One region of the Ferdinandcohnia sp. Marseille-Q9671 genome, then DNA from elsewhere that is predicted to be linked to it. Evidence: riboswitches for the same ligand, from Rfam matches in the RefSeq annotation. Region 1 holds a riboswitch; the other holds the start of a gene.
What was found. Region 1 has a riboswitch for cyclic di-GMP ahead of ACWNMY_RS12995 (diguanylate cyclase domain-containing protein). Riboswitches for the same ligand answer to the same signal wherever they lie in the genome.
Positions count from the first base shown of each region.

Region 2: another riboswitch for cyclic di-GMP. It lies ahead of ACWNMY_RS09495 (methyl-accepting chemotaxis protein); the one in region 1 lies ahead of ACWNMY_RS12995 (diguanylate cyclase domain-containing protein).

Region 1 is NZ_CDRJTA010000003.1:48,287-56,344, forward strand. It holds gene ACWNMY_RS12965 (extracellular solute-binding protein) at 1-1,044, shown strand, start outside; gene ACWNMY_RS12970 (glycerophosphodiester phosphodiesterase) at 1,131-1,898, shown strand; gene ACWNMY_RS12975 (ABC transporter substrate-binding protein) at 1,983-3,056, opposite strand; gene ACWNMY_RS12980 (ABC transporter permease) at 3,053-3,856, opposite strand; gene ACWNMY_RS12985 (ABC transporter permease) at 3,846-4,664, opposite strand; gene ACWNMY_RS12990 (ABC transporter ATP-binding protein) at 4,654-5,763, opposite strand; cyclic di-GMP riboswitch class I at 6,146-6,235, shown strand; gene ACWNMY_RS12995 (diguanylate cyclase domain-containing protein) at 6,355-7,563, shown strand; gene ACWNMY_RS13000 (YxcD family protein) at 7,595-7,882, opposite strand; gene ACWNMY_RS13005 (hypothetical protein) at 7,870-8,058, opposite strand, start outside.
Region 2 is NZ_CDRJTA010000001.1:1,899,494-1,907,551, forward strand. It holds gene ACWNMY_RS09495 (methyl-accepting chemotaxis protein) at 24-1,703, opposite strand; cyclic di-GMP riboswitch class I at 1,822-1,909, opposite strand; gene ACWNMY_RS09500 (Gfo/Idh/MocA family protein) at 2,273-3,241, opposite strand; gene ACWNMY_RS09505 (hypothetical protein) at 3,375-3,515, opposite strand; gene ACWNMY_RS09510 (SEC-C metal-binding domain-containing protein) at 3,689-4,759, opposite strand; gene ACWNMY_RS09515 (LysM peptidoglycan-binding domain-containing protein) at 5,193-8,058, opposite strand, start outside.

The DNA.
Region 1 (8,058 bases):
CAAACGTTTGAAATTGGAACAATGTCTATGATCAATAGTGGGAATATAGTTCCGATACAAGAATTAGTTGATGCTGACGGATATGATATGAGCGGGTTGGAAGAGAATATTGTAAATTACTACTCGTTAGATGGAGAGTTCTATTCAATGCCGTTTAACTCTTCAACACCAGTCATGTATTACAATAAGGATGCTTTTGAAGCAGCTGGTTTAGACCCTGAAGTGCCACCAGCTACATATGAAGAAGTGGAAGAAGCGAGTAAAGCAATTACTAAAGCTAATCCTGATATGAAAGGCTTTGCTCTTCAAGCATATGGTTGGTTATGGGAACAATTATTAGCGAATCAAGGTGCGCTATTATTAAACAATGATAATGGACGCTCCGATACACCAACAGAGATTGGTTGGACAGAGGAACAAGGTAAATCCATTTTTAATTGGGTAAAACGTATGGTTGATGCAGACACATTTGCAAATTACGGAACGAATGGAGATAACATGGTTGCTGGGTTTTTAGCTGGCGATGTTGCTATGTTCTTACAATCATCTGCAAGCGCAAGAGATGTTATTGATACTGCTCCATTTGAGGTAGGAATTGCCTTCCTTCCACATCCAGAAGATAAAGAACGCGAAGGTGTAGTTATCGGTGGTGCAAGTCTTTGGATGATTGATGGCAAACCAGAAGAAGAGACAAAAGCAGCTTGGGAATTTATGAAATATTTACAAACTCCTGAAGTGCAAGCCCGGTGGCATGTTGGAACTGGATACTTTGCGATTAACCCTGATGCATATGAAGAACAAGCAGTTAAAGATGCTTACACGGAAAAGCCACAATTGCAAGTAACAGTTAACCAACTACAAGAGACGAAATCTTCCTATGCAACACAAGGAGCGTTAATGGATATGCTTCCACAAGGAAGAAAAGTAATGGAAACGGCTCTTGAAACAGTATACAACGGTGGAGATGTAGATGAAGCGTATGATACAGCAGTAGAACAATTCAATAAAGCGATTGAACAAGCGAACAAAGCAAGAGGTAAATAAGAGAATAGGTAGTGGATAAGGCAGAGAAAAGTGTGGATTTTCCATGCTTTTCTTTTTTAAAATAGAATAAAGGAGCTGATTCGATAATGACAAAAATCTACGGTCATCGTGGAGCAAAAGGTATGTATCCTGAGAATACATTACTAAGTTTTTCAAAAGCAATTGAACAGGGTGTTGAAGGCTTGGAGTTAGATGTCCATTTAACAAAAGATGGTGAAGTTGTGGTCATTCATGATGAAACACTAGATCGAACTACAAGTGGAACAGGCTGGATTAAAGATGTAACGTTAGCGGAAATTAAACAGTACTCTGCAGGAAGTCCTTTTTCCCATTTGCCAAAATATGTAGAGGAGTGGAACAACGAACAAGTTCCAACACTAAAGGAAGTACTTCAATTATTGGAGCCATATCCTATTGAGCTAAATATTGAACTGAAAACTTATGCGATTGCATATCAAGGAATTGAGGAAGAGATTAAACAGCTAGTTGACGAATATGGAAAGAGTAGGAAAGTAGTGTACTCGTCCTTTCATTTGCCTTCTCTTCTACGGATAAAACAAATTGACCCTAAATCCGAAATTGCGTGGTTATTAAATCATGACATTTCACTTCCGCATGATTATATAGAAGCTTTACATTTAGAATCCTTACATATAAATAAATCTATTCTTCTATCAAAAACAGAATATCCCGAACATATACAACAACTTTTTGATAATCTCCGTGTATGGACAGTCAATGAACCAGGTGAAATTAAGCGTCTACTAGATTTACAGGTCAATTCAATTATTACAGACTTTCCTGAACGAGCCATTGCTCTTAGAAACGAACGTAATCAAGAGGTAAATAGTTGAAGGTATTGTCCCTAATCTGTATCGACCAAATAAAGAAATGGCCTGCACTCAAGTTTTCTTAGAACCAAGGTGCAGGCCATTTCTTTAATTTTGTGCCATTTTAAATTCTAAAAATATCTGGTTATAGATTGCAAGGTTCTTTTTCCCTAAGTTCTCGTAAACCTCAAGCTTCTCTGTTAGTTCTGGTGATGGATAAAATCGCTCATCCGATACCATTTCTTCTGGCATATGCTTTAATGCTTCTTTGTTCGGTGTTGAGTAGCTTACATATTCTGTGTTCTGTGCTGCGACTTCTTCATCCAAGATAAAGTTGATAAACTGATGAGCACCATCCACATTTTTAGCTGTTTTTGGTATAACCATATTATCAAACCAAAGATTTGAACCTTCAGTCGGTACAGCGTATTCTAAATCCTCGTTCTCCCACATAATATCAGCAGCATCACCTGACCATACAAGGGCGATGGAAGCTTCACCGTTTTGAACGAGGACTTTTCCTTCGTCACCAACAATTGCTTTTACATTTGGCCGTAGCTTGATGAGCTTTTCTTTTGCTTCGTTTAAATGAGCAATATTTGTATCGTTTAACGAATATCCAAGTGAGTTAAGCCCCATTCCAATAACTTCTCGAGCACCATCAATTAATAGAATTTCATTTTCTAAGGAAGGATCCCAGAGGTCATTCCAACTAGTAAATTCGATTCCATCTAACATTGTAGGGTTATAGACAATCCCTACAGTGCCCCAGAAATATGGGACAGAGTATACATTGCCTGGATCAAATGGGAGATCCATGAAACGCTCATCAATATTTGATAAATTTGGTAGTTTCGAGTGATCAAGAGGGATTAGTAAGTCCTCTTGACGCATCTTATCAATCATATATTCAGATGGGACAGCTATATCATACGTTGTTCCACCTTGCTCAATTTTTGTCATCATCGCTTCATTTGAGTCAAAGGTTTCATAAATGACCTTAATACCGGTTTCCTCTTCAAAGCGATCAATTAACTCCTCGTCAATATAATCTCCCCAATTATAAACCGTCAACGTATTTCCTTCAGAAAGACCTTGTGATGAATTTAAATGGTTAATGAGATAAAGTAGAGCACCAGAGAGTACGGCAATTAACAAGAAAACACGAATGAGTTTCGTCATTTTCGAACCCCCAGTCCACGAGTGTTACCACGCTGAGAAATAAAGTAATATCCAACCACTAGTAACATGGTAAAGATAAATAATAGAGTAGACAATGCATTGATATTTAATGAGATTCCTCGACGTGCTAAGGAATAGATCTCAACAGATAATGTTGAAAAACCATTTCCAGTCACGAAAAACGTGACAGCGAAATCATCAAAGGAGTATGTGAGTGCCATAAAAAACCCTGCGAAAATTCCCGGTGTGATATAAGGAATAATGACCTTAGTTAGTACCTCCCATTGATTAGCCCCAAGATCTCTTGCGGCATCCAGTAAAGTAGGGCTCATTTCTTTTAACTTAGGTAATACCATAAGCACCACAATTGGTATACAAAATGCAATATGTGAGAGTAATACTGAGTAAAATCCTAATTTGATGCCTGCCATAGTTAAAAGAATTAAGAAAGAGGCACCTATAATCACGTCGGGACTGACGATTAAGACATTATTTAACGATAGCAAGGTATTCTGAGTTTGTCTTTGTTTAACTGAATGAATACCTATTGCGCCAAGAACTCCAATAATGGTTGATATAAGAGCTGAAAGCAATGCTACAACAATTGTATTTAATACAATGATAAGGAGTCTTGTATCCTGAAATAGCTCTTTATACCAATCTAGGGTAAAGCCTTCGAAATTACTCATTGTACCACCGCTATTAAACGAGTAATACACTAAATAGAAGATAGGTGCGTATAAAATGAAGAATATAATAAGTAAATACATTCTGGATGAAATAGCTAGTTTATCTCTCATTTTTTGCACCTCGCTTCTTACGGTTTCCTGTTGCTACCATGATAAGAACCATGAAGATGATTAGGAAGACGGCAATAGTTGAACCCATTCCCCAATCCTGTGTTACTAGAAATTGCTGTTCAATTGCTGTACCGAGTGTAATGACCTTGTTTCCTGCAATTAGTCGTGTAAGCATGAATAGCGATAGAGCAGGAATGAATACAATCTGACATCCGGATTTGACCCCTTGAATGGTTAAAGGAAAGATTACCCTACGAAAGGTGGTCCATTTTGATGCACCTAGATCGCTAGAGGCATCTAGTAGACTAGGATTTAACTCATTTAGTGAGTTGAAAATAGGTAATATCATAAAAGGTATAAAAATATAAACAGAAACAAACACAAAACTAAAATCGGTAAACAATAGCTGTTGTGAGCCAATTCCTAACACCTCGAGAACGCTGTTTGCAGCCCCTTTGGCACCAAAGATTCCTATAAAGGCATAAGCCTTTAATAATAAATTAATCCAAGAGGGAGCAATGATTAATAGTAACCAAAGGTGCTTGTGTTTTGTTTTCGTGAGCAAATAAGCGGTAGGGTATGCAACCAGTAACGAAATAGCTGTAATTAAAAAAGCATACCAAAAAGAACTTAATGTCATCTTTAAATAGATAGGTGTAAAGAATGTTTTATAGTTTACTAACGAAAGATTTCCCTCTATATCAAAGAAAGAATAATAGAGAACCAGTGTGATTGGTGCAATGACAAAGATTAGAATCCATAAAGCATAGGGGATAAAATATATATTACGGGTTAGCTTATTTTCCATGGCTTTCCCCGTCCGAATATGCTTCTAAGCGACGATCGTATTCTTCTTCAGTTTCACCAATACGCATAACATGTATCGCCTCAGAATCAAAATAGAGTCCTATTTCATCACCGACTTTTGCCTTTTTCGTGGAATGCACAAGCCACTCATTTCCATCTTTATCAAAACAACAAATTTCATAATGAACGCCTCTGAAAAGTTGAGAATCAACTACCACTTGAAGCTTTCCTTTTTCAAAAGTGGTTATTTCTAAGTCCTCTGGGCGAATTACAATATCAACAAGTTCGTTTTTTGTAAATCCTTGGTCTACACATTCAAAGGTTTTTCCAACAAATTCAACAAGAAAATCCTGATGCATTTTTCCTTTTACAATATTTGATTCTCCGATAAAATCAGCAACAAAACGATTTATTGGCTCATCATAGATATCTATAGGGGTTCCACTTTGTTGAATTTTTCCTTCATTTAATACAAAAATCTCATCTGACATGGCTAGAGCTTCCTCTTGATCATGTGTAACAAAGATAAACGTAATACCGAGTCGCTGTTGCAGTTCGCGGAGCTCGTATTGCATTTCCGTTCGAAGTTTTAAGTCTAATGCAGATAAAGGTTCATCTAATAAGATAATCTCAGGTTCATTTACAATGGCACGTGCAATTGCAACACGCTGCCTCTGACCACCTGACATTTCATTAATTTCACGGTTTTCATAGCCTTTTAAGTTAACAAAGCTTAATGCTTCCTTCACCTTCGCTTCGATGTCAGCGTTCTTCATTTTCTTAATACGAAGTCCAAATGCTACATTCTCAAAAACGTTTAGATGTGGGAATAGAGCATAATCTTGAAAAACAGTATTAACCTGACGTTTGTTAGCGGGTACAGTGTTTACCTTTTTACCGTTAAAATAAACCTCGCCATTAGAGGGTTCAATAAAACCTGCAATTAATCGTAAAATCGTCGTCTTACCACAGCCAGAAGGTCCAAGAAGTGTATAAAATTTTCCTCTTTCTATTTCAAAACTTACATTATTAAGGACAGCGGGATCGTTGTCATATTGTTTGGTAACATTTTTAAATTGAATAATAGGTATGTTATTCATAGCAACCCCCTTCTTTCTATTAAATATTAAATTTTTCAAGCTGTTTTTATGTCTAGCTCCAGGCGTCATCGGCTTAAGCAAATTGCTTCTTAAGGCAAAAAACGCCTTCGTCTGCACTTTTCTTGTGCTTGTCGCCAAATAGGCGGAGCCATTGTGCATTTCAGACTCAATCCGGCATAATTATACACGAATTGTGAAATAATTCAATAACAATACTAAATGTAATAGATATGACTAAATAAGGAAAGTGATATAGGAGATTTTTCATAGGATATATTTCACATTACTTGGAAAAATAAGTGTTGATTTAATTGACCAAAGTAGAAATAACAAATATAATTAAGTTATAATTTAAAAAATTCATTTTTGATATAACAATAGAATATCGACAAGGCAAATTCATTGAAAGATGAAGACGCAAAACTATAGGGGCTACGTCAAACCAACGTTGACATGCCAGCCAGTTGCCGAGGATAACTCGTAACGCAAAGAAACGTAGATTAATCGGTTGGATTAGTCTTTTTTTTATACCAACTATAGCTACTAGTTTACTAGATTTTTGGATAGAAAAATTTTTGGAAGTGATTACAAATGGATAAAGAGGTCCAAGCTGCTAAAAATCTGAACGTACTAAAGAAATTGAGTGAACTAATTGAGAAGGTTGGTTCTGAGAAAAACCTGATATCTAAGGAGGTTCGTGATTTTTTTGAATGTACGTATCAGGGAAGCGAAGAAAAGGAACAAACTAATGAACTTTTAACGCAGCTCCAGGAAATGAATGAACAAATGGAAAATATGCATTGGATGAATAAGCATTATCGCATCCTACATGAATTTGCCCAAATATGTAGCAAAACATTAAATGAAAGTGTCCTTCTCCAAAAATCGTATGAAATGGTTTCTCAGGTAATGCCTACGGATTCATTTTATATTGCCTTGTATAATCCAGGAGATTCATATGTTCATTTGGTTTTTATTATGGATAACGGAGAGCCAGCTCCACCAAGTATAGTAGAACTTGGTGAGAATTATACGTCAAAGGTAATCAAAACGAGAGAAATCGTTCATTTAAAACAACAAAGTCAAAATCATGAATATGACATGACAATGGGTGAAGGAGAGGAAGACACGAGTTCCTGCCTTTTTGTGCCAGTGGTTATTGATGATCAGGTAAAAGGAGTTATTTCAGCTCAAAGTTTTCGCGATTTTGCCTATCGGAAGGAGCATGAGGACTTACTCCAAATGATTGGAGCACAAGTAATTAACTCAATTGAAACTGCAAGATTATACGAAAAAATCTATACTATGTCGAGAACGGATGAATTAACAGGTTTAAAAAACCATCGGGCATTCCATGAGGATTTAGCACAGTTACTTCGGAGTGGAAATGAAGAAATTACAGTAATGATGATTGACTCCGATGATTTAAAACAGGTGAATGATCAATTTGGTCACGATGCGGGAGATTTATATCTGAAGGTGTTAGCAGATGGAATGAAGTCTGTATGTGATAAATTCATAGAGGGTTATCGTTACGCCGGTGATGAATTTATGATTTTAATCAAGTCTCGAAACGACCAGAGTGTAGAAGGTATTTATTCTAGATTAAAAACGTACTATGTAGAGCATCCGGTTTTACTTGAGGGTGAAAGAATTACTGTATCGATAAGTACAGGTGTAGGTGTGTATCCTCATCATGGGTTAACTGTCGATGCTTTGAAGAAAGCAGCCGATCAAGCGCTATATGCTGCAAAGGAAAGTGGAAAAAACCGTATGATAATAGCGGATATAAAGGCATAAAAAGACTCATCCAAAAAGGATGAGTCTTTATTTAATTGATATGTGCGATTATACCTTCTTCATCATCTAGAACTAGCTTAATCCCTGCATAAGGGTCTTTACCCATAAACTCCCCGAGCAATAGACGAATAGCTTCGATAAGGTTTGCCATGATAAGAACTTGTTTACGCTCGTTTACATAGACCTCTGCAGAAAATCCATAGTCGTCATCATACATAAGCTCAACTTCAACCTCTTCAGGTTTCACTTGCTTCTTCAATCCAATATAGACACATACTGCATTGATGATTTCTTGTTCAGAAAGAATTAGCTTCTCCATGGATCAGTCTCTTTTTTCTTCTTGTCTCTAATAAGAACAAAGATTTTGCGAATGATGGAAAATAGAACATATATCGCTAGAACATTAATCATTAGGCCAAGAAATGAACCGAGTGCTCCCATTCCACCTAAAAGACCGCCGAATAGTAATCCAGCAAGACCACCAAGCATAAGGCC
Region 2 (8,058 bases), on a different contig from region 1:
TCCCCAAGCTTTCTGCTGACTGATTAGTTTAGTTTAAAGCGTTGTATTAAGGAGTTTAGTTCGCCTGCGTTTTCTTCTAGTTGTTTTGCGCTTCTAGCGACTTCTTCCATTGAGCTGCTCGATTGTTGGGCTGTTGCTGATACTTCCTCAACACCTGCTGCAGACTCTTCTGCTACAGCCGCAATTCCCTCGATCGAACCACTGATTACTTGTGTATCATCAAGCACTCCATACAATGAAGCTGACATTGTTTCAATTTGTGCGCCAATTTGTTCGATTGTCTGTTTTAAGTTATTAAAGGTTTTTCCAGTTGTTTGAATTTGAACTGTACCTTCTTCAACAGATTGATAGCCGTCATCTAATGATTGCACAACCTGCTTAGATTCTTGTTGAATATCTTTTACTATCAACGTGATTTCCGCAACCGACTTTCCAACCTGTTCGGCAAGCTTACGAACCTCGTCCGCCACAACAGCAAAGCCCTTCCCATGTTCACCCGCACGAGCTGCTTCAATTGCCGCGTTTAGTGCAAGTAGATTGGTTTGACCTGCGATTTCCTGAATCACATTCACAAGCTTTGTAATTTCATTTGTTTTATGGTCTAACCCTACAACCAGTGCGTGCGATTGCTTCATTTTTTCATTGATGCTGTTCATTTGTCCAATGGACGTTTCCATATATGCACTACCATCGTTTGTCATCTTAAGCATCCCTTGAGACTGTTCCTTAATGTCGTCCCCTTTTACAGCAACCTGCATGATTTCCTGTGAAAAATGAGACATCTTTTCAATTAAGGTAGTGGAAGATGTTGCTTGATCCTCCGCACCACGTGAAAGTTCATCCATCGTGACAGCAATTTGCTGGCTACCAGCCATAACCTCATCCGCGTACTGGGTCAATTCCTCACTCTGCCCCGTCACATTATCTGATACAACAGACATCTGCTTGACGACGCTCCTTAAATATTCATTCATATAATAAACCGAAGTAACGAGTTGACCGATTTCGTCCTTTAGCTTCGTTTTTATCGGTTCGGATTGAAGCTCACCCTTCGAAATCGCATTCATTCGATTGGCAATTTGCTTCACCGGTCTTGAAATAACCTCTGATGTGTAGATAGAAATGATAGCTCCTAACACAATCACAATTCCTGCTATAATGAGTCCCACTAGATTCGCGGATTCACCATAACTCACAACATTTTCTCCTGTTGATACAATCTGTCTTTCCTTATTATGTGCTAGATTTTCTACACGCTCCATTAAGCCACTTGCAGCAGGCTGAATATAAACCTGAAGATTGTGTTTAGCTAACTCTGCATCACCGTTATCATAAACATCTATGACATCCTTTTTAATTTGCTCTTTCCAGCTATTGCTTGCTCTTAAAAGCTCCTGTACCTCTTTGTCCTTCACATTAGCCAATTTTTTCTTCATCAGATCAAATTCCACCGAATACATGCCAAATTCCTCTTTGTAGGACTTATCTCCGTACAGAACATAACCCCTTGTCAAGGCAATACTTTGTGCAATATTGTATTTCAACGTGTCATATTCGATAAGTTCAGATAGCTCGGTAGAAGTAATCTCCTTGGTTTTATCATTCATACTTGAAACAGCTACAAAATTATATACCGATAGACCTATACAAAGTATGATGATGGCAAAAAAACTAACAGTTAGTCTCATTCTAATACTTTTCATATATATGCAACCCCCTTCTAGTAGTTAAGAAAATAAAAGAATAGAATAGAACAATCATACATTCTTCACACATAAAAATAGGCCATCACACAAGAATGGCCCGATAACGTTATACATTATTGGCAGCTAGGCTATCGTGGTACAAATTGTACGGTAGACCCTCAGCTTTGCGTCCTATCCTTTCGGAGAGTTTGCCTTTTCTTCAATTATACTAGTTTCTAAGTCCTAGTATACAAGTTATGGAGTCTTCCAACAATACTCGACATGTCATTTCTGTTACTTTTTGACTACCAAATCAAGAAGCATTTTATAAAATTCCTCTTTACTAGTTGGTAGTACCTCTGGTAATTCAAGATTCGCTTTCATACTATATTCCTCCATTCATTTCGACTCTATCTTCTCTAGTAATCTAGTATTGACATATTTTTCATAGATATACCTGATTACTAGAAAAAAAGAATAGAATGAGGATGAAGAATTGAGGATTTCAAACGTATCCCAAAATAAAAAAGATTAACCACAAAATAAGGAAGAAAAAAAGCCAGCTAGTGCTGACTTTTTATACTTAGTTATTTGATTTGTTCCAATGCCTGCTCAATCACACGCATGTTTTTGATTGTATCGGCCACAGAATACATTGGCTGCTTATTTGATAACACACACTCAGCAAAATGCTCTACCTGAAGCTTATACTGGTCACCTTGAACAGTCTCTTCACGTACACCTGCTTCCGTGCTTATTTCAATCAGTCCGTTTCCTTCTTGGTTGTCCGGACGGAAGGCACGCCCCACTAAAATAGAACCTTTTGTACCAACTACCTCATATTGAGCCTTAAACGGTTGTTCAAAGCTGCAGTCAAAGCTTGCAAGAATTCCACTTTCAAACGTAAGTGTACCCGCTGCTGTAACATCGACCTCATGGGTTGGATGGATGCTAGCTGTTGCAGTCACTTCAATTGGCTCTTCACCTGTGATCAAACGACTAGCATGAATGCAATAGCAGCCCACATCATACAATACCCCGCCACCAAGATGCTTCTGGAGTTTAATGCTATCAGGATTCATTGCATGGGGGAAGGAAAAAGTGGAACGAATTAGCTTTACATCTCCGATTTCCCCTGCTGAGATGATTTCCTTCACTCGAGTATGCTGTGGATGGAATTGATACATAAACCCTTCCATAAAGGTAACATTTTGTTCTGCAAACACCTTTTCCATTTCTTCAACTTCTTGAGAATTCAACGCTGCTGGCTTTTCACAAAGTACATGTTTGCCGTGCTTCGCAGCTTCGATTGCCCATTTTTTATGTAGTTGATTTGGAAGTGGAATGTAGACTGCATCAACTTCCGGATCCTGTAGTAGTTCTGTATATGTATCATAATACTTTTCGATTCCATGTTCTGCTGCAAAGCCTTCAGCTTTCCCGCTCTCACTCGCAACTGCCACGACTTCTACATTATGCGCTCTTTCCATTGAGGGCAGTAACGTAGTTCGCGCAATTTTTGCCGTACTTAATATACCAAAACGAATTTTTGTCATATTTGTTCCTCCTATTTATCTATTACTCTATTTTCTCATAAGTTCGATTTTTAGGAAAGGGCTTACATTTTGAGGGTTAAAAATAGGGGCTATTTCTGTAGCGAGAAAAAATGGGGATAATCCCCAAAAGTACTTACGCAGATTGACATTCTTTCAGTCTACCAATTAGATCACGCATGACCTCTTCGGTTGTAAGAGAAGCCGTTTCTTCAACCTTTTTCTGAATATCTACCATAATTTTTAAAAGTTGTTCAGATTCTATTTGAAAACTCATACTTTTTACCTACCAATCTTATTTTCCAATTAAAATCCATTTTACACTATTCGGCAAATTTTTCAAAGGTAAGTTGTGACAAATTTGTGACAAATGTTTGAATTTATTTTATATTGCAAGAGCTTTTTTCCATAAAAAAACAACCCTGATCGGATTGTTTTTTCACGTTTATATCACCCAAGTCCAGGTTGGCTTTCGTCGACAAGCTCTTTATACTTTTTCACTTCATCTAACAAGTACTTCTCAAGCTCCTTGTACTTAGTAGAAATACTATTTGCAGACACACCATACTCTTCGGCAAGCTCTTGTTGAGTTGAAGTGCCTTCGTATGGATAAATTTCTTCCACTAGATAAACCAACGCAGCTTCGTAAATACCTGTTTTTAGAATACGAGGATTTTTCAGTTCACAATATTTATGCCACATAAAAATACCCATTCCAGTAATATTCTCATCATAGCCATATTCCTTCATACGAACCTGGAATAATTCAGCGACCTCTTGCTGTTTCACTGTTTTCCATTCATAATCTTGCGCTGTAACTTTTGACTTTCCAAACATAAAGACCATAAATACATTGATAAATTCAGTCGACATGAATTCAACTGGATCCTTTTTTCCACTTTCTCTATAGAGTTCGAGAATCATATTTTTCATATTATCCGCGAATTCAATAGGCAATTCGAGAAAAGTTGGGAAGAAGATCGAGTTTACCCCAGCAGGCAGTAAGGTTCCGAACACAAAATATCCTGCCTTTACTTCTGTCTCGGATTCATAAATTCTGACACTATGCTCTACATCGGTAAAGATATCCTTTACCGTCATGTAAGAACCCTGGTCAACCTCTGTTACCATATACGCAGATGGTCTCGCTGCCTTCCATCCTTGTAAAAGATCTCGAGTTCGAGGTCTGCTATATTTCGGTCCGTACGCATCCACATACTCTTCTAAAATGGTTTTCCCTTCAACTGGAACAGAGCTGATGACCCATACTCTTGAAAAGAAAGCGAACAAATCATAGACATCCTCTGGGAGCTTTTCGAAAATCTCCTCATATTCAGCCATGCTTTCTTCAAAGAATTCCTCATACATATGAAGCGCATATTGAAAAACTTCATGCTGGATATCATTTAGTTCATTTTCCACTACTTGATCTATCGAAACTACGGCATTCTTCCCGCAGCATTTCTTAAATTTTTTCCCACTGCCACATGCGCAGGGTTCGTTTCGTCCAATAACCGCCATGCAATTGATTCACCTTTCTGTCTTAACTATGCATCTATCATATCATATTATTGGCGAATTAGAGGACATGGTAGACTTTTCAGAATAGGGAAAACAGTCGTAATATAAGGATCTATTGGCGATAGGTTGGTTCTATCGACGTTAAACTCGTTCTATCCGCGTTATTTTGTTCTATCGGCGTTAATCTCGTTCTATCCGCGTTATTTTGTTTCTATCGGCGTTAATTTGTTTCTATTTCTATCGGCGATAGACGTTCAATCACACAAATAAACCGCCAAATCTATAACTTACTGTCACTAATTCAAAAATACTGTCACTATCCGAGTACTTTCTGTCACTATTTTCAAAATACTGTCACTATCCCACAACTTACTGTCACTAGCAAAAAAATCCAAAAACCCGAATGCCTCATAAAGCATTCGGGTCCACTCCCTTATGATACCGGAATCCTCAACGTTTGACCTATACTGAGGATGTCTGAGGTTAGGTTGTTTTCTGACTTAATGGTAGCGACTGTTATGTTATAGCGTGCGGCGATGCCATACAAGGTATCACCCGAGACTACCGTGTAGGTCACAACATTAGTCGGTACTTTTAACGTTTGCCCCACATAGATCATATCTGATGTAAGGTTGTTGGCACTTTTAATTGCTGTTACGGTTGTACCATTTTTCGAAGCAATCCTAGACAGACTATCTCCAGCGACTACCGAGTAATTGATCGTATACACCGGCGCTGTAGTCGTTTGAGTTGGTGGTGGAGTTGGCTGCGTTGTACCACCTGACGAAACGGCTTCTTCTGTCGGGATTCGTAACACCTGCCCTATAGAGAGTGAATCTGATGTTAGGTTATTTGCTTCACGAACCGCACTCACCGTTGTGTCATTTCCATTTGCAATCCCCCAAAGTGTATCGCCGGAAGCCACCGTGTACGTTTTATAATTTTGAACCGGTGCCGTGTAGGCTGGTGAAACAACTGGAACTGTATTTGGCAAGGTGGTTGTGTAGCTGTTCCACACGTCTTTGTTTTCTTGTCCAAGACTCCAGTTTCCGACACCACGAATATTGTATTTGCCAACAAGCTCCAGCTTATGACGAATCGACTCTGCGTTTTCATACCAAATCGTATATGTTCCTGGTGCAAGAGCTTTCCCGCTCACAATTGTTACCGGGTCTCCTGCTTTAATGGTGATCGTCGCTTTTGGTGTTTTACTCACTTCATCGAATACGACGGTTCCATTGTACCGATTAATCAGCGTTTCTACTTGAGTATTGGAAATTCCATGACCACCATAGCTTTGTCCTTCCATCCAATAACGACCAAAATGAGCAATCCCGAGGACAATCTTATCTGGAGCGACATCTTGTGCAAGTGCATACTGAATTGATTTTTCAACCCACGAATAGCTTGCGACAGAGCCAGGGGCGCCACCTTCGTAGCTCTCGTCATATGCCATTATCATAAGGTAATCTGCATATTTGGCAAGGTTTGCGTAGTCATAGGACCCATGCCATCCTTTTGTCCAACCATTTGGATTTGCTGCAACCGCAACAGATACTTCCTTTGTTGGAGGAATTTTTTCACGTAGTAACCGCACAAATTCAGTATAATCTGCTTGGTCAACATCGCTTACATTTTCAATATCAACATTCACTCCATCAAGATTGTAGCGAGCGATTGCATCAGCGATTTGCTGGGCAGCAAGCTCTTTGTTTTGTAGCATCGCACGACCCACTTCACGGTTCCAATGATTACTTAAAAATGGAACAACGCGGATTCCTTGTCGATGCATCGTTTCTACAAAGTTCGGATCAACCTGGTAGGTTAGCTTTAACGTCCCATCGGCATTAATATCAAAATAGCTTGGTGAAACGATATTGACGGCATGTCCTGTTCCATTGACTGTGTTCACATATTCCTTCGTATTTCCAAAATACATGTACCCTAGATTGATGACCTCACTCGCCGTAATCGGCAGACGCAGCGTTTGATTCGGCTGAATTACGTCACTTGATAAATTATTAAGTGACATCAATGAATCCACGGTCGTGTTATAGCGTTTAGCCACCGCATATAAGGAATCACCTGCCGACACTGTGTACGTACTTAGGGATACATTCGTCACTTCACTCGTATTACCAGCAACATCCGTTTGTGTTACCGATGCCGAAGCTACCTTCGAAACTTGGTCGATATACATATCGACAGAATAAAAACCATTCTTGTCGGCCTTTGCCACACGTGTTACAAGCACATTTTTACCAGCATCAAAAAGAGAAACTTCAATTGTAGCGTTCGCTTCCGCCGTTCCAATTACCGTATAAATGTATTGTAGATTTTCATAACGGAACCCGTTCTTCGTTGCAACCGCATGTTCAACGACCGTATCCTTCACAATCGTTGTTGCTTCAGCAATGCTTCGATTTCCGGCTCGGTCGATTTGCCTTGCTTCAAATGTAAGTGGTCCGTCCTTCAAGCCTGTTAGATCAAAGTTTGCAGTGAAGGTGCCATTTGTGACAAGCGCAGTCCGTACGACTGTCGTTACCCCATCGCTGACGACCATTTCCACAGTCGCCCCTTCCTCAACACTTGACCCTGTTATTGTAAAATTGTTCTGATTGGTCTGATTCACAAAGTCTGGTTGATTTGTCACGACTCCAACGGGTGCACTCGTATCCTTTTCAATCGTAGATAGATGGGCTTGGCCAGTATTTCCAGCATTATCAGTCGCCCTAAATGTGGCGGTAAGCTCCCCATCACGTAGCGTACTTACGTCGAAAATCTCCTCAAACAGCCCGTCTTCATCTGTTTCAACGGTTTTCGTTATACTGTTGACACCATCACTTATTTCAATCGCAACTTTACTATGTGGCTCAACAATTCCACGAACCGGGTACACCAAGGCATTGTCTGTAAAAATCGGAAGCAATGTTTCTAGTTCAAATTCAGAAGGACCCACTGTATCCTTAACCAACGTTTTCGTCACAGCCTGGCTCACATTTCCCGCTGAGTCAGTCTGTGTTAACTCAAAGGAAAGGTCCCCATCTGTGAAATCTGTAAGATCAACTGGAATACTGTAGTCTCCATATTCATTTGCTGTCCCCGTTACTACCTGTTCCTGTCCAGCCTCATTCACAATCCTGATTGTGAGGTTTGTGTTTGCTTCCGCTTTTCCTCGCAATTCATAACTATCTTGATTTCCATTAGTGATAAATTCATTGCTTGTAAAAATAGGAGCCGTTGGTGCCTCTGTATCCTTATCAACCGAGATATTTGTGACATGACTTGAGATCCCAGAA